Regions from separate parts of the Serratia sp. OS31 genome, predicted to be linked through region 2. Evidence: predicted binding sites of a transcription regulator. Region 2 holds the regulator's gene; each other region holds the start of a gene.
The links. The regulator PurR, encoded in region 2, represses purine synthesis genes. The targets are predictions, from matches to a motif close to CANGCAAACGTTTGCNTG.
Positions count from the first base shown of each region.

Region 1 (5,953 bases), on a different contig from region 2:
TTTTTCAAACAGCGAACGGAAGGTGGGCAGTACCGAGTCTATTGCCGACAGGAAGGTTTTGGTATCGACGTAATCAAAACTGCCCACGTGGCCGAGGTACTTCTCTTCCAGCCGCGCCAGCGTGCCGTCGTCCACCATCTGGCTGTAAAAATCCAGCATGGCCGCATACAGGCTGTCGTCGGTGCCGCGCTTCAGGTACCAGGTAACAGGTTCTTCATCGGTGACGTCGAAAGCCACCGCCAGCTGCGGATGGATGCGCTGCAGCAGGGCGATGGTCACGGAGTCGCCGAGGGTGTAATCCAGTTTGCCGTCGGCGACCTGCTCAAGCAGCTCTTTTGAGGTGAGATCGCTGGAGGCTTCCCAACTGAGGTCCGGGAACTTACTTTGTTTGAGCTGTTTCAGCGTGCTGACGTGGGCCGAGCCGGAAGCGACCGCCAGCTTGCCTTTAATATCGGCAAAGCTTTTGGGGCGTGCGGTGCCCAGGCGATAAACCAACTGCTGGGAAACGGAATAGTAAGCCGGGCCGGTGCGGGCACGGCTGAGGCGATCCTGATTGTAGATCAGGCCGGCGGCCAGCAGGTCGGCATCGTCATCGTCCAGATCGTCGAACAGATCGTTGATGTTCTTATGCGGGATCACCACCAGTTTCACCCCCAGATAGCTGGCGAAACGTTTCGCCAGTTCGTAGTCGAGGCCACTTGGCCCCTGCTTGGTGGTGAAATAGGTTAACGGTGAGTTCAGCGTACTGATACGCAACTCTCCGCGGGATTTGATCTCTTCGAGTTGCCCGCCCTGGCCGCCGCGCCAGGTAATATTGGGCCACAGGGCGAGCGCCAGAAGCAGGGTGACAACACCGATTAGAATGTAGTTTATTTTAAGGCGTTTCAAATAGTTATCCAGTGATGGCACAGGTGCACTGACGACTGTCATCCCGCTTTTTCTTATGGTTAAATCACCAGTGCCGGGGCATTTTGCGCAACAAAACGCCAGCGTGCAACTTTATTGATACGTTATGACAATTCGATGGCGTGAACAGCTTTTATCAATAATAGCTACGCAAACGGTTTCGTCTGTCGCGCAGATTCTCTATAATGGCGCGCGTTTTCCCCCTGTTGCGCCCAATGAAGTGCTGAAGTCAGTTGCTTCGAAGACGAGAGAACTTTGATTATGGAAATACTGCGTGGTTCGCCCGCTTTGTCGGCTTTTCGTGTTACCAAACTGTTGTCCCGCTGCCAGGACGCCCAACTTCCGGTCAGTGATATCTACGCCGAGTACGTCCACTTTGCCGATGTTAGCGCACCGCTCACTGCCGAAGAACACGGCAAGCTCGCGCGCCTGCTCAAGTACGGTCCCTCTCTCGCCGAACATGCCCCTGAAGGTCGCCTGCTGTTGGTGACACCGCGTCCGGGCACCATTTCTCCCTGGTCTTCCAAAGCCACCGATATCGCCCATAACTGCGGTTTGAAGCAGGTGGTGCGCTTGGAGCGCGGTCTGGCGTTTTACGTCAAGGCACCGACGCTGACTGAAGCACAGTGGCAACAGCTTGCCGCATTGCTGCATGACCGGATGATGGAAACCGTCTTCAGCAGCTTGCAACAGGCAGAGCAGCTGTTTGCTCAGCATCAGCCGGCGCCTTATCAGGCGATCGATATGCTGGGGGAAGGGCGCAGCGCGCTGGAACAGGCCAACCTTAAGCTGGGTCTGGCGCTGGCCGAAGACGAAATCGACTATCTGCTGAATGCCTTTACCGGGCTGGGGCGCAACCCGACGGATATCGAACTCTATATGTTCGCGCAGGCCAACTCGGAACACTGCCGTCATAAAATTTTCAACGCCGATTGGATCATCGATGGCGAACAGCAGCCGAAGTCGCTGTTCAAAATGATCAAAAATACCTTCGAGCAGACGCCGGATTACGTGCTGTCGGCTTATAAAGACAATGCCGCCGTGATGGAAGGTTCACAGGTCGGCCGTTTCTTCGCTGCGCCGCAAAGCGGTCAGTATGACTACCATCAGGAAGAGGCCCACATCCTGATGAAGGTGGAAACCCATAACCACCCGACGGCGATCTCCCCGTGGCCGGGCGCCGCTACCGGTTCAGGTGGCGAGATCCGCGACGAAGGCGCTACGGGTCGCGGTGCCAAACCCAAGGCCGGCCTGGTGGGCTTTTCGGTTTCCAACCTGCGCATTCCCGGCTTCGAGCAGCCCTGGGAGCAGGATTTTGGCAAACCGGATCGCATCGTAACCGCACTGGACATTATGACCGACGGCCCACTGGGTGGTGCAGCGTTCAATAACGAATTCGGCCGTCCGGCGTTGGTGGGATACTTCCGTACCTACGAAGAACAGGTCAACAGCCATAACGGCGTCGAACTGCGCGGTTATCACAAACCGATCATGCTGGCGGGCGGTATCGGCAACATCCGCGCCGACCATGTGCAAAAAGGCGAAATCACCGTCGGCGCCAAACTGGTGGTGCTGGGTGGCCCGGCGATGAACATCGGTCTGGGCGGCGGCGCAGCCTCTTCTATGGCCTCCGGCCAGTCCGACGCCGATCTGGATTTTGCCTCGGTACAGCGCGACAACCCGGAAATGGAGCGTCGCTGCCAGGAAGTGATCGACCGCTGCTGGCAGTTGGGCGAACAGAACCCGATTCTGTTTATCCACGATGTGGGGGCGGGCGGTTTGTCTAACGCCATGCCAGAGCTGGTCAGCGACGGTGGCCGCGGTGGCCGTTTCGAACTGCGCGATATCCTTAACGACGAACCGGGCATGAGCCCGCTGGAAGTCTGGTGCAATGAATCGCAGGAACGCTATGTGATGGCGATTGCCCCGGCGCAGATGGCGCAGTTCGACGAGATTTGTCACCGTGAGCGTGCCCCTTATGCGGTGATCGGCGAAGCCACCGAAGAACAGCATTTGACGCTGAACGACAGCCATTTCGACAACCAGCCGATCGACATGCCGTTGGACGTGCTGCTGGGCAAAACGCCGAAGATGACGCGTGACGTGACCCGCCTGCAGGCTAAAGGCCAGCCGGTACAGCGCGACAACATTACTTTGGCCGATGCGGTAAAACGTGTTCTGCACCTGCCGGCAGTTGCAGAGAAAACCTTCCTGATCACCATCGGCGACCGTACCGTGACCGGTATGGTGGCACGCGATCAGATGGTCGGGCCATGGCAGATCCCGGTAGCCGACTGCGCGGTTACGACGGCCAGTCTGGACAGTTACTACGGTGAAGCGATGTCGATCGGCGAACGTGCGCCGGTTGCCCTGCTGGACTTCGCCGCTTCCGGCCGCCTGGCTGTGGGGGAAGCGCTGACCAACCTGGCGGCAACCGAGATCGGTTCGCTCAAGCGCGTCAAGCTTTCCGCTAACTGGATGGCCGCCGCCGGTCACCCGGGTGAGGATGCCGGCCTATATGCAGCGGTAAAAGCGGTGGGCGAAGAGCTTTGTCCGGCGCTGGGCATCACCATTCCGGTGGGCAAAGACTCCATGTCGATGAAAACCCGCTGGCAGGAAGGCAACGAGCAGCGCGAAATGACTTCGCCGTTGTCGCTGGTGATCACCGGTTTTGCCCGCGTCGAAGATGTGCGCCACACCGTAACGCCACAGTTGCGAACCGACAAGGGCGACACGGCATTGCTGCTGATCGACCTGGGTAATGGTCATAACGCGCTGGGTGCCACTGCGCTGGCGCAGGTTTACCGTCAACTGGGCGACAAACCGGCCGATGTGCGTAACGTTGAGCAATTGGCGGGCTTCTTCAACGCCATGCAACAATTGGTAGCCGACCGCGCACTGCTGGCCTACCACGACCGCTCCGATGGCGGTCTGTTGGTGACGCTGGCGGAAATGGCGTTTGCCGGCCACTGCGGTGTACAGGTAGATATTCAAGGGTTGGGCGACGACGCGTTGGCAGCGCTGTTCAACGAAGAGTTGGGCGCGGTGATCCAGGTGACGGCCGATCGGCTTGAAGCGGTACAACAGGCGTTTGCTCAGCATGGCCTGACGGACAATGTGCACCACATCGGCAGCGTACAGGCTGGCGATCGCTTTGTGATTACTCAGGGCGACAAACCGGTATACAGCGAAAGCCGTGCCACGTTACGCACCTGGTGGGCGGAAACGACCTGGCAGATGCAGCGTCTGCGCGATAACCCTGAATGTGCCGATCAGGAGCACCAGGCCAAGCAGGACGAGCGCGATCCTGGCCTGAACGTCAAACTGAGCTTTGCACCGGAAGAAGATATTGCGGCACCTTATATTGCCAAGGGCGCACGCCCTAAAGTGGCGGTGCTGCGCGAGCAGGGCGTTAACTCCCACGTTGAGATGGCAGCGGCATTCCACCGCGCCGGTTTCGATGCGGTAGATGTGCACATGAGCGATTTGCTCGAAGGGCGCCGTGACCTGCAGGACTTCCATACTCTGGTGGCCTGTGGCGGTTTCTCTTATGGCGACGTGTTGGGCGCCGGCGAAGGCTGGGCGAAGTCGATTCTGTTCAACGACCGCGTGCGTGACGAGTTCGAATCCTTCTTCCACCGTCCACAGACCTTGGCACTGGGCGTGTGCAACGGTTGTCAGATGATGTCGAACCTGCGCGATCTGATCCCCGGTGCCGAACATTGGCCGCGTTTCGTACGTAACCTGTCAGACCGTTTTGAGGCTCGCTTCAGCCTGGTGGAAGTGGCGGCCAGCCCGTCGCTGTTCATGCAGGGGATGGCGGGTTCGCGTATGCCGATTGCCGTTTCGCACGGTGAAGGGCATGTCGAAGTGCGCGATGCGGCACATTTGGCAGCCCTGGAGCACCATGGTCTGGTGGCATTGCGCTTTGTCGATAATGCCGGTCAGGTTACGGAAAGCTACCCGGCCAACCCGAACGGTTCGCCGAACGGTATCACCGCCGTCACCAGCGCCAATGGGCGTGCAACGGTAATGATGCCGCATCCGGAGCGCGTGTTCCGTACCGTCAGCAACTCATGGCATCCGGAAGAGTGGGGCGAAGACAGCCCGTGGATGCGCATGTTCCGCAACGCCCGTAAGCAGCTGGGTTAAGCGATAACGCTGTGCTAGCCGAAAGGGACGCAAGAAATTGCGTCCCTTTTCTATTTATTTATGGCGATGGCGATTGTCTGCATTTTGCGACAGAGGGTATTTTCACTGTCTCTAAAAAGAGACATGTAACTTACTGATTTATAATGATGTAAAATTAATTGGCTTAAGTTGTCGGTTTTTGGCGACAGGTCGGCGTTTTTTTCTTCGCCCACAGAGCTGAGAATACGAGTGTTTTGGCATTTTTTAATTTATTTTTCTTTAAATTCAGTTGGTTAATAAATTAATTGAAAAGTTGGCACGTTAAGTGCATTATTCTGCTCAGTTGCTCATTCAACTTTTTATGACGGCCCCGTAAATAGACGGAACAGTTGCCTCATAAGCCCCCGAATGATGCCAAAGAAATGGTGCCTATCGTCCAACCAAACCGATAACAGTCGCGCAAGCGCTTTATCAAGCATCGGGCGACACGTGGAGTGAGGCACCGCCTGTATCCAACTGTGATGAGTGTTCATCAATTCCGGATACTTACGGATGCTATTCGTCCTGTTCGATGCCAGCCTTTGGGCTACATCACCCTGGGGACGAGAAATAAGGGCATCCACACATTCTTGCGATGGGGCAGTCTTGCCCCAGCGTCCAATCTCAAAGTCATGTTGGCCTCTCTTTCGTTATCAGTAAGTTCTAACGTTATTCCCCGCCCACCTGCACGATCCCTTTATTTTCCTGACGCTCCGCTGAACGCCGGGCTTTCCTCTCATCGGCGACTCGGTTAGCATCGAAGCAGACTAGAGACAATGAGATGATTTCGTTGAAAAGATGGCGTTTATTTCCCCGTTCGCTACGTCAACTGGTGTTGATGGCGTTCTTGCTGGTGCTGTTACCGCTGCTGGTGCTG
Region 1 is NZ_JACJFQ010000019.1:23,105-29,057, forward strand. It holds gene mltF (membrane-bound lytic murein transglycosylase MltF) at 1-888, opposite strand, end outside; gene purL (phosphoribosylformylglycinamidine synthase) at 1,168-5,058, shown strand; gene H5P17_RS16230 (HAMP domain-containing sensor histidine kinase) at 5,858-5,953, shown strand, end outside.
Region 1: a site for PurR is predicted at 1,054-1,071, ahead of purL (phosphoribosylformylglycinamidine synthase). Genes of this name have one in related genera too.

Region 2 (5,953 bases):
CATGCCTGGCTGCAGCTGCAGTTTTTCGCAAATCATCTGCAATTTGGCTTCCTGCGCTTCTTCCAGCGTGGTCGCCTCTTTCCAGTAGGCGCAGGAATATTGCATATAAGGATCCAGCATCAGGGTAAAGAGATCGTTCCCCAGATCGTAATGTTCTTTGCCGACAATCCAGGCGCGTTTCTTCGATTGCAGATTAGTTAATCGCGCGGCGGCAATACGCAGGGTATCTTTGAGATGGCGGGGCAGTTTCTTTTCCAGACCGGCGCGGACCACGTGATGAAAGAATATATCCAGCCGTTCGCATTCCCACCAGCCGTCCATATAACTTTCGCCCAGGCCGAGAGAACCTTCCTGCAGCACGCGTTTAAAAAAATTAGGATTTTTAACCTGAATATCGAAAGGGCGCGAGCCGTTTATTTCAATACCGGCCATGCTGAGCATTTCATGAGCGATACGGTACCATTGGTTGTCCTGGATGCTCACATCTTCTATACACGATGAACTCATAGCTTCTCCATCACCTTCTTCTGACTTATGACCCGTCAAAAAAATAGCTTAGACCTATTCTGCGGGTGCATACGTTTACCTACGGTAAAAAATCCCGTGGCGTCTGATATCCGACTATGAACAGAGGAAAATTTTAAGAAGGTTCCTGCGCAAGAAACGCGGGAAAGACAATCCTTAAAAAAGTGTGACGCCATACGCGTACACAACAGTTGCTAGTGATAAAGAAATTATAAAAGTGTTATTTTTAAAGGTCGTTTTTGAGTATAGGCTTGCCGAGGCGCTTACTCAACTGTAAATCGCACTCGGCAAAAATATTCTTTAAGTGATTATTAATCCTGGTAATTATGACGCGGAGTTAGCATGCTCCTGGCGCGTCGCCTGCCGATCGTCCATCACCTTTCTCCGTTGCATCAAATAGCCCAACGCGGCCAGTACCACCGTCGAAACCATCACCGTGACCGTTGCCAACAGAGGCTGAGCAATAAAGGCCGAAACCAGCATGCTGGCGACAAAACACAGGCCTAACTGCAGCGTGTTTTGCAAGGCGGCAGCTTTACCGGTGCCCTCCGGGAACGGGGTCAACGCATTGGCTACCACGATAGGGTAAATGGCTCCGTTGACCAACGCCATCACGCAGAACGGAATTAACAACGTAGTAAGCGTGGGCTGAGTTAACGTGGCAACCAGATATAATGCAACCATACTGATGCCATAAACTACCAGCAGCCAGGGCAACAAGGTGTTGCCATTCATGCGGTTTAACGCGGTACGGCAACCATAGCCTCCCAATAAGAAAGCCAGAGTCTGCGGCACATAGCTAAGGCCGATATCATTCGGGCTGTAGCCCATCTCGCCAAGAATAAACGGCGAACCGGTCAGCCAGGCGAAGAAACCGGCAGAACAGGCGGCAAAGATCATGACGTTGCCGCTGAAAATGCGAGATTTCAGCAGTTGCATGAAGCTGAGCGCGCTCTTCTTATTGTCGGTGGAAGGCACGGTTTTGGCGCTTTCTTTCAGCATCAGCGTCGGCAGCAACAGGATCACGGTGATGCCCAGCAACACGGCAAAAATGGCGCGCCAGCCCATGTGGTTCAGCAACCAGGCACCCACCAATGGCGCCAGCGCCGGTGAAAGAGCCACCAGCGGCATAATGGTGGCGAACACTCGGTTAGCCTTGCCTTCGCGATAGCGGTCAATCACCAACGCCTGCCAGGTAACGGCGGCGGAACAAACCCCAATCGCCTGGATAAAGCGCAGCGACCAAAGTTGCACGGCATTTTGTACCCACAGCATGCCGAGGCAGCCGAGGGCAAACAGCGCCAGGCCGATCAGCAACACCGGTTTACGGCCTAGGCGATCGGAAAGCGGGCCCCACAGCAGTTGTGCAAAGGCAAACCCGGCCAGGAAGATACTCAGGCTGGCGCTGATGGCCCCGGCGGAAATCTGCAGGTCTTGCTGCATCATGCCAAAGGCGGGCAGGTACATGTCGGTGGCCAGGTAACCCAGCATGCTCAGGCCGGCAAGGTAGAACATAAAACCAAAGGAATTTCGCATGGTATTTCTCGTTAATATTTTATTGTCGCAGGTTTTTAGCGCCGGCAAGTGTATCCGGCTGGATCTCTGCTTGTGAAACGGTAATATTTGCGAGGTGCTGTTAAAAAAATTGAAGGCAAAACTATGTGGTCTGAATATTCCCTGGATGTCGTCGATGCGGTGGCCCGTACCGGCAGTTTCAGCGCTGCGGCGCAGGAACTGCATCGGGTGCCGTCGGCGGTAAGTTACACGGTGCGGCAGCTGGAGCAATGGCTGGCGGTGCCGCTGTTTGAGCGTCGTCATCGTGACGTGGAACTGACACCGGCGGGCGTGCTGTTTATTCAGGAAGCGCGTGGTGTCATCAAAAAAATGCTCGACACGCGACGACAGTGCCAGCAGGTGGCTAACGGCTGGCGGGGCCAGTTGAAAATTGCGGTAGATATCATCGTTAAACCCCAGCGTAGCCGCCAATTGGTGCTGGATTTTTACCGCCATTTCCCCGACGTCGAACTGCTGGTTCAGCCGGAGGTGTTTAATGGCGTGTGGGATGCGCTGGTGGACGGTCGTGCCGATATGGCGATCGGTGCCACAAGGGCGGTGCCCGTGGGCGGCGGTTTCGCCTTTCGCGATATGGGGGATATGTGCTGGCTGTGCGTGGCCAGTCCACAACATCCTCTGGCCGCGATAGAAGGGCTGTTGAACGACGATCAACTCCGGCCTTTTCCGTCGCTGTGCCTGGAAGATACTTCGCGCAACCTGCCCAAACGCGTGACCTGGACGTTGGACAACCAGCGACGCCTGGTGGTGCCGGACTGGGCCTCTGCGATAGATTGCCTGTGTGCCGGGTTGTGCGTTGGCATGATGCCCGCGCATCGGGTATTGCCTTTGGTGCAGCGCGGGGAACTGGTGGCGCTACAGTTGCAACAGCCATTTCCCGCCAGCCCTTGTTGCCTGACCTGGCAGCAAAATACGCCGTCACCGGCGATGGCCTGGTTACTGGATTATCTGGGAGACAGTGAAACCTTGAATCAGGAGTGGCTAAGCGAAGAATGACGCCGGAAACCGCGAGGGTTTCCGGCGCAGATAATTAGCGGCGATAATCGATGAACGGGCCGTCAGCGACCGAACGGCGCTCGACCAGCTTGGGATGAACCTCAATGACCTGCGACTCTTCACGTTTGCTGATAATGCGATCCAGCAGCATGGTGAACGCCATCTCACCCAGACGTTCTTTGGGCTGATGGATCGTGGTCAGTGCCGGGGTGAAGTAGCGGGCATTTCGTACGTTATCGTAGCCAATCACCGAAATGTCCTGCGGCACGCGCAGCCCAAGTTCATCGGCGGCGCAGATCGCCCCCATGGCCATGATATCGCCACCGCAGAATACCGCGGTAGGGCGTTGCTTCTGCGACAGTATCTGATGCATGGCCTTGTAACCGGATTCCGGCTCAAAGTCGCCCTGAACAATCCACTCTTCGCGCACGTCGATATTGGCTTCTTCCATGGCTTTTAAAAAGCCCTGATGGCGGCCGCCGCCGGTATTGCGTGCCAGCTGGCCCGGAATGGCTCCGATATCGCGGTGGCCGCGTTCAATCAGGTAGCGCCCGGCCAGATAGCCGCCTTCGAAGGCGTTATCGATAATGGTGTCGGTAAAGTCACCGCGTGCAGCGCCCCAATCCATGACGACCATCGGGATATTGCGATAATCTTCCAGCATGCCGAGCAGTTGGTCCGGGTATTCCGAACACATGACTAACAGACCATCGACGCGCTTTTGCGCCAACATCGCCAGATAGGCGCGTTGTTTGTCCAGATTGTTATGCGAGTTGCACAGGATCAGCGTATAGCCTTTGCTGTAGCAGCTGTTTTCCACCGCCTCGATCACTTCGGCAAAGTAAGGTGCTTCGCTCGACGTGGCCAGCAGACCAATAGATTTGGTGTGGTTGACCTTGAGGCTGCGCGCCACGGCGCTGGGTGAATAGTGCAGCTCTTTGATCGCGGCGCCAACGGCCGCTTTTGTCTCTTCGGCGACGAAACGAGTCTTATTGATGACGTGCGAAACGGTGGTGGTGGAAACGCCAGCGCGTTTGGCCACATCTTTAATCGTTGCCATGTAAAGAATGACTCCTGAACTCACATGTTGCAGTATGTAAGTGTGATGTTAATCGTTTGCCTGCGTAGATCCTTCTCCAAAGAAGCGAAAACTGAGTTTTTAGTGTGTTGAAGTCGTCAGCGCTTGGTCAGGAGGGGCATTTTGCCGGTACACAGTTGTGAACTGCGAATTTTGTCCCATATTGAGCAAAAGGGGAAGAGGTAATCGGTATTATAAACTGGGAAATGATAACAAGATTTTATCGGCCAACTGTGGGAAAATGGTTTAACACATTAATTGTGTGCCTTTTACCCTTGGGAAACCCAATCTGAAAAGGAGTTGTAATGGATACCGATTTGAAAATGTCACTGTTCACCACCCTGGGTGCGCTGGCTGTGATTATCGCTTTTAGCTTCACCGCTGCATTGAACTGATACTCTTCAGTCAACCAGGCGCAGTTCGCTACGCCTGGTTGTATTTCCCCGCTTTACGCCAGATTTTCCTCCACAAATGTCCAGTTAACCAGCGCCCAGAAGTTTTCCAGGTAGGCCGGTCGTGCGTTGCGATAATCGATGTAGTAGGCGTGTTCCCAAATGTCGACGGTCAGCAGCGGTTTGTCTTCACCGGTCAGCGGCGTGGCCGCGTTCGAGGTATTAACAATCGCCAGCGAGCCATCCGGTTTTTTCACTAACCAGGTCCAGCCTGCGCCGAAGTTTTTCACCGCGGCGTCGCTGAATTGTTCCCGGAAGGCGGTAAAAGAACCAAAAGCCTGATTGATCGCCGCGGCCAGTTTGCCCTGGGGCTCTCCGCCGCCCTGAGGTGACAGGCAGTGCCAATAGAAGGTGTGATTCCATACCTGGGCCGCATTGTTGAAGATGCCGCCGCTGGAAGCCTTGATGATAGCTTCAAGGGAGGAGCCTGCAAACTCGCTGCCTTTCAGCAGATTGTTCAGGTTGACCACGTAGGCGTTGTGATGCTTGCCATAGTGGTATTCCAGGGTTTCTGCCGAAATGTGCGGTTCGAGGGCGTTTTTTTCATAAGGTAGTGCGGGCAGTTCAAACGACATTGCTTCCTCCTTGTACAGTGCCAATTTTCCGTCAGAGCAACGGAAACGCAATTGGCCTGTTTTTATTGTGGATATTTAGCTTAGCAATTTTCGCGATGAAATACAGTGGGGCGGGCTAAAGGATTGGGTGCTTTAGGGACAGCAGGAAAATCAGTCAGGGGAGAGCGGCTGGGCAAGCCAGCCGCCAAAGAAATTATCGAATGGTTTTCGGTGTTACTACACGGCGAGCGCCGATGTAATGGTTTTGCCAGTAGTCATTGTCGAGCTGGCTGATCCGAATTTCTTCACCGGTACGCGGTGACTGAATGAATTTGCCGTTGCCCAGATAAACGCCAACATGGTCTGCTACGCCGCGGTTATTAATGCGGAAGAACACCAGGTCACCGCTTTCCAGCTCGCTTCTCTTGATCGGCGCGGCGTCGCGCAGGTGGTACATCTCGTTGGCGGTGCGCGGCATTTTGATTTTCACCACGTCTTTATACGCGTAGTAAATCAGGCCGCTGCAGTCGAAGCCGGTTCTTGGTGAAGTACCGCCCCAACGGTAAGGCTTGCCCATTTGGTCCATCAGCTTGGCCATCGCGGTTTGCTTGGCATGCTGGTAGCGTTTTTTGTGCGCTGGAGTCAGCTTCAAGGGTTTATCATCACGCACCAACTTCGCAGTAGCCATACCGGCTTCGCGGTGGCGACCATAGCCTTTTTTGTAACCCTTCTTCGGCGGGGTAACTTTGATTTTGGCTATTTTCTGAGTTTTGCCT
Region 2 is NZ_JACJFQ010000007.1:148,688-154,640, reverse strand. It holds gene cfa (cyclopropane fatty acyl phospholipid synthase) at 1-507, opposite strand, end outside; gene punC (purine nucleoside transporter PunC) at 850-2,061, opposite strand; gene punR (DNA-binding transcriptional activator PunR) at 2,185-3,093, shown strand; gene purR (HTH-type transcriptional repressor PurR) at 3,128-4,153, opposite strand; gene H5P17_RS08835 (YnhF family membrane protein) at 4,477-4,566, shown strand; gene sodB (superoxide dismutase [Fe]) at 4,620-5,198, opposite strand; gene H5P17_RS08825 (C40 family peptidase) at 5,392-5,953, opposite strand, start outside.

Region 3 (5,953 bases), on a different contig from region 2:
AGAATATTATCCCAGCGCAAAACTATTCGAAAAAACCGAATTCCGGCCTAAGATTTTTCTTGCAGCGAAATAAGCCATGCAGTAGTTTGGAACTGTCACAAAAAGAGTTAGCCTGCTCTTTTTCGTCGCACCTCAAATCATCTTTTTATCGCCTAAAGTGATAACACTGAACGCTTCCCGCCTCTCCGTGCGGGATTCTTTTTTACCGATAAATCGACATCGGATGCACCAGAGAGGTGCTTTTTGTTGAGATTTGGTTGCCAATACTTTAAATTCGGCGTCTGAGAAACCTTAACCTCCCGCGGTGGCCAGTTGGCAACGGGTGGGCGTTCAGGAGCAAAAGACATGCAAATGACCCTCATGGAATACATCACGCAGCACTTTAATGGCGATCTTCACCGCTACGCGCAATCCGAAGGCGTTAGCCGTGAACAAATCATCAATTGGATCGATAATGAATGCCACGTAATCAAAGGACGATTATTTATGCCGGTGCGGCATCTGCCCGGTGAACAAGCGCAGTGATGACGAAAAAAAAACCCGCCAAAGCGGGGTTTTCTGTTTCTGATACCACGGAAAATCAGAAGTTATAACCGGCCACGATATAGTAACCCCAGCCGGTGGATTTGATTGGACCCTGTGGGGTGCCAATATCCACACCGTCCTGCCACTGGCCGCCGTTATGGAAATAACGAGCCACGAACGAGTAGTGCCAGTGATCGTAGTTCAACGCCAGAATATGGCTGGAAGCGATCGAGTTGCTGGTGCGCGCCTGACGACCGTTCACGGTGAAGTCGTCCTTGCCCAGATCGGAACCGAAGTCAAAGTTGGTGAAACCGATGTAGCTCAGATTGCCGCCCCACACCTGGGTCAACGGCACAAAGTATTTCACTTTGAAGCGGTAACCGTCCCAGCTGTTTTCGTTGGCAGCCTGGTAGTTTTCCCACTGGTACTTGGCATAGATGTTCATCGACAGGCTCATTGGCAAACCGGTGTCGATGTCGGTACCCAGACCCATGTACCAGGTGTTCTGGCGACCGTCAGCGTTGTGGCCCAGGTCATAGATGTAGTTGTTGGCGAAGTACCATTCTTTGAACGGGCCAAAGCTCAGATCGGTGCCGGTCAGTTTGTCGATGGAGAAGCGAGGTTCAATTTCCATAAACATCGGAGAACCTTTGTCCCAGATACCGCGGTCAGGGGTGTTGCCCACGCCGAAGAATTTAGGAACGTCGATGTAGCCATAGAAGTCGAACCAATCTTTTTTGGCGAAGGCTTCATATTCCAGGTACAGATCGTTGTTCAACTGAGGTCCGAAACGGGTGTGGTAGCTGCCTACCACGTTAACGCTCTGGTGCCACCAATCCGAGACGTATTGGCTGTCTTTGCTATCAGCCATTGAAGATGCACTGTAAGACGCTGCGAGCAGTACACCTGCTGCGAGAGCTATTTTTTTCATTTTTATTACCACATGCTTAAAGGGCCATTTCCTGCCCGTTAGAAAAGATGACAATCAGTCTGACGACACCTGGCGTTGCCTCCGCTTACAAACTCTCGGGCGACGCGCGCATTATAGAAATCACTGGGTGTAAGAATCTGTGATCCAGTTATGCATTTCGCGAATAGGTAATCGATTGCGTTCACATTTGTCAAATTATGTTTCATGCAAATTCACGATCGCTGTGATTTTTGTCATGCCCGATGATTTTTAAAGCAGGTTTTGTGCCAAATGTGTTCAATACAAAAAGTTAATGTCGGTTACTTTTGTTAAACAGAAAAGCCGGTCGCAATGACCGGCTGACAAGAAAAGAGGCCACCGAGGGTTAGGCTGGCCAGGACGAATTGCGAATGATGCTGCAGAAATTGCTACGGACAAAATGGAGATCTTTATCTGCCAGCACATCGGCCTTTACGTTACCGAAAGTGGTTTGCGGTTTGGATTTAATCCCGTCATAGAATGCCTGAATAATATCCTCCTTAAACTGCGCACCGCGCGGATGCAACTGCACCACCTGGTCGCGCAATTCGGCATCAAACTTCTGATAGTCAATGCCCAGGACATCCATTTCTACACCGGCGGTCACCAGAGAAACCACGGGATGCATATATTGCGGAATACCCGGCGTGGTATGCAGCGCAATCGCCGTCCACACCAGATCGATATCCCGCTGTTGAACGCCGTGGCTGTGCAAGAAAGCGGCTGCCGCGTCGGCGCCATCGACCTCAAAACGCTTATCGCAGCTGCAGTGCTGCGGAGTCAGGCCCATGTCGTGGAACATACAGCCGATGTATAACAGCTCCGGATCAACCTGCAAATTACGCTCTGCCCCCGCCAGCGCGGCCCAGTAATAAACCCGACTGGAATGATGAAACAGCAGATCGCTTTCGGTGTCGCGTACCAATTCGGTTGCCTGGCGCGCCAACGCGCTGTCAGGCACTCGGATACCCTGGATGTTTTGGCTCATATCACTTCTCCGCTTGTGTGGTAGAAGCTCAGGTTAGGCATTACACTGGATGTCCTCAATAGCACAAATACTACGATTAAGGACTTATCCTGCCGTTCGGGATATGCAGGCCACCACCATGATAAAAACCATCGCCATTCTTGCCGTGCCGGGCGTGCAGCTATTGGATGTTTCCGGCCCGCTGGACGTGTTTGCCGAAGCCAATCTGCAGGTGGGATACCCGGCCTATCGTTTGCTGGTGGTGGGCCGCACGCTCGCGCCGATCGTCTCTTCCTCCGGGGTGAAGGTGCTTCCTGACAGCGCGATTACCCAATGGCGTGATGAAGTGATTGATACCTTGCTGGTGGCCGGTGCACCGGGCATGGCCGAACAGGAAAGCCAGACGCGTACGCTCGACTGGCTAAAACGGGTTATTCCGCGTACTCGCCGTTATGGATCTGTCTGCAGCGGCGCCTTTCTGCTGGCGGCCACCGGGCTGCTGAACGGCCGACAAATCACCACCCACTGGGCCGTTGCCGAACGGCTCAGCCTGCGCTTCCCTCAGGTAAAAATCGATAAAGACGCTATTTATGTGCGCGATGGTCGCCTGCAAACCGCAGCCGGCGTCACCTCAGGGCTGGATCTGGCGCTGATGATGGTTGAGGAGGATCTGGGTCGCGAGGTGGCACGGCGGGTTGCCGCTCAGTTGGTGATGTTCTTTCAGCGCCCAGGCGGGCAAATGCAGTTCAGTTACCAGGACAAGACCTCGTTGGCGGGCCGTTCTGTATTGCAGGAGGTTCAACGCTGGGCCATCGAAAATATCGCCTTGCCGCACAGCGTCGCCAGCCTGGCGGCTCGCGCCGGCATCACTCCTCGCCACTTTACCCGGCTGTTCAGCCGTGAAGTCGGTACTTCCCCTGGCAGATGGATTGAAGATATCCGTATCGCACAGGCAAGACGATTGTTAGAGAGCGGTAGGCTTGCACCCAAACAGGTTGCGGCCAGCTGCGGGTTTTCAAGCGTCGAATTACTGCGGCGAGCCTTTGTCCGTCGGCTCGGAGTTTCACCGACGGATTATCGCAAAATTTACCTCAGCAAAGGCCTGAGGACGGAGTAAAAGGCGTTATTTTCCGCCCAATACCGCCTTGGCAATATTTTCCTGGCGGAACACTACCTCCTGCCCCGGTGCCACTTCCCACTCTTTGGGCGGGATGTCCACTTTCGGTGCCGCAGCGATTACCGAACCAAAAATCAGCTTGCCTTCACGGCGTAAAATACCGACATCCAGCTGGTATTCGTGGCGCAAGTTGGCGGTGGTCAGGCGTACGGTATCCCCTCGCATAAAACTTTCGTCGTCAATCACTGGCTGCTGAATGAATTGGATATCGTCTCTCATTTTTTATGTTCCTTCAGGCAGAATCGCTAGTTAAATTCTAGTTCAACATTGGCCGACAGGCAGATAATTTCCGTTAATTTCCTCGGGTTGCCCGCCAGCAGATCAACGAGCCTGCCGTGACCATGACCACGCCCTGCCAAAAATTGGCGGTCAATGCAGTATCCAGCACCAGCGCGGCAAACACCGCCGACAGCACCGGCGTGAAGTAAGACGCCGTCGCCAACAGCGTCATATTGCCGCGCAATATACCCACGTTCCACGCCGCATAGCCTGCCCCCATTGCCATGCCCGCGCACAGCAGCGTCAGGGTTACCGGCAGCGTGAATTGCATACCGCTTTCGCTGCTGAAAGCATATTTCAACCACAGCGCCACGGCGGTCAGCGTAATGAACAGCACCACGCCGTTATGACCCTGGGCAATTTTCTTGGTCAGATTGCAATACAGCGCCCAAATCACCGCGCCGCCAAAAGCCAACGAGTAACTCAGCGGATTGCTGCGCACATTCTCCAGCATTTGCGCCGGCGACCAGCCGCCCTCGCCGCTCATGATCCAGCCAATGCCGAACAAAGACAGCAACAACCCCGGCAGCAGCCACCACTTGGCTTTTTGCCCATTAAGCACCAGCGCCATCAGCACGGTAAAACAGGGCCACAGGTAGTTGATCATCCCCACTTCAATCGCTTGCAGGCGGGTATTGGCATAGCCCAAAGATAACGACAGGCAGATTTCATAGCTGACAAACAGCAGGCTGCCGAGGAGCAGATAGGAGCGCGGAAACAGGCGTAAATTCGGCAGGCGCAACGCCAACAGCAAAAATACCGCGCTGACGCTGTAGATCATTGCTGCTCCGCCAATCGGCCCCAGCCCTTCACTGACGCTGCGTATCAGGCCAACCACGCTGCTCCACAGCAGGATCGCCAACAGACCGAGCAAGGTGGCTTTATAGTGAGCGGGCAGAGAAGACATGAAAGAGTTCCAATCAGTTATTTTTTATCAGGATTTTCACTCTACTGCCCGGGGGTAAAAAAAGAAAGGCGGGAAACCCCGCCTCAGAATGCTCATTGTTTCATGGTAGGGGTGCAGCATGCTGCGCCCTATAGCATAATCAATGGGTTGAATCGGGTCGAACATGTTCGACCCCTACCGATCTACCCTTGGCATTGGTTCATCAACAGCCTTAGCCTTATTGCTGGGGCTGCCGTTCAAACTGCGGCGGCGGTTGACGGAAACGCCGGGTGAGGTACACCAGGTAGGCAAAGCCCATCCCGGCCCAGATCAGCCCCATGGTCAGCGAGCTTTTTTCCAGGTTCAGCCACAGCACGCCAACCGTCAACGCCCCCACCAACGGCAGGAACAGGTAGTTGAAGCGGTCCTTCCAGCTTTTGTTGCGCCCTTCGCGGATATAGAAATGGCTGATCACCGACAGATTAACGAAGGTAAAGGCCACCAGGGCACCGAAGTTGATCAGCGCAGTGGCGGTGACCAGATCGAAAGACAGCGCGGACAGGGCCACCAGCCCCACCAGCAACACGTTCAATGACGGAGTACGCCATTTGGGATGGATGTAACCAAAATATTTTTCCGGAAACACGTTGTCGCGCCCCATCACATACAGCAGCCGTGAAACGCTGGCGTGCGAGGCCAGACCCGATGCCAGCGTATTGATAAAGGTAATGCACAGGAAAATCGACTGGAACAGCTTGCCGCCTACGTACAGCGCAATTTCCGGCAGCGCCGCGTCCGGCTGATGAAAGCGCTGGATGGAAGGGAAAAACAGCTGAATAAAGAAGGAGACGCTGATAAAGATGACCCCACCGTACAGCGCTGTCAGGAAGATAGCCTTTGGGATCACTCTGGCGGCATCGGGCGTTTCCTCACACAGGGTGGTAACCGCGTCGAAGCCGAGAAACGAAAAGCACAAAATGGTGGCACCGGTGATGATCGGCAGCAAATGCGCATTCTCATTGATGAAGGGTTGCAGACTCCACACTGTCCCCAGCCCTTCACCGTTGTGCAAACCGCGCACTACCAGGAAGATAAACACCACGATGATCGCTATTTGGGCCAGAACAAACAGGGTGTTGAAGTTAGCCACCAAATTGACGCTTTTCAGGT
Region 3 is NZ_JACJFQ010000017.1:98,828-104,780, forward strand. It holds gene H5P17_RS15525 (hypothetical protein) at 346-525, shown strand; gene H5P17_RS15530 (nucleoside-specific channel-forming protein Tsx) at 581-1,456, opposite strand; gene H5P17_RS15535 (HD domain-containing protein) at 1,821-2,462, opposite strand; gene H5P17_RS15540 (GlxA family transcriptional regulator) at 2,581-3,558, shown strand; gene H5P17_RS15545 (hypothetical protein) at 3,565-3,837, opposite strand; gene yddG (aromatic amino acid DMT transporter YddG) at 3,911-4,804, opposite strand; gene H5P17_RS15555 (APC family permease) at 5,022-5,953, opposite strand, start outside.
Region 3: a site for PurR is predicted at 1,621-1,638, ahead of H5P17_RS15530 (nucleoside-specific channel-forming protein Tsx). Genes of this name have one in related genera too.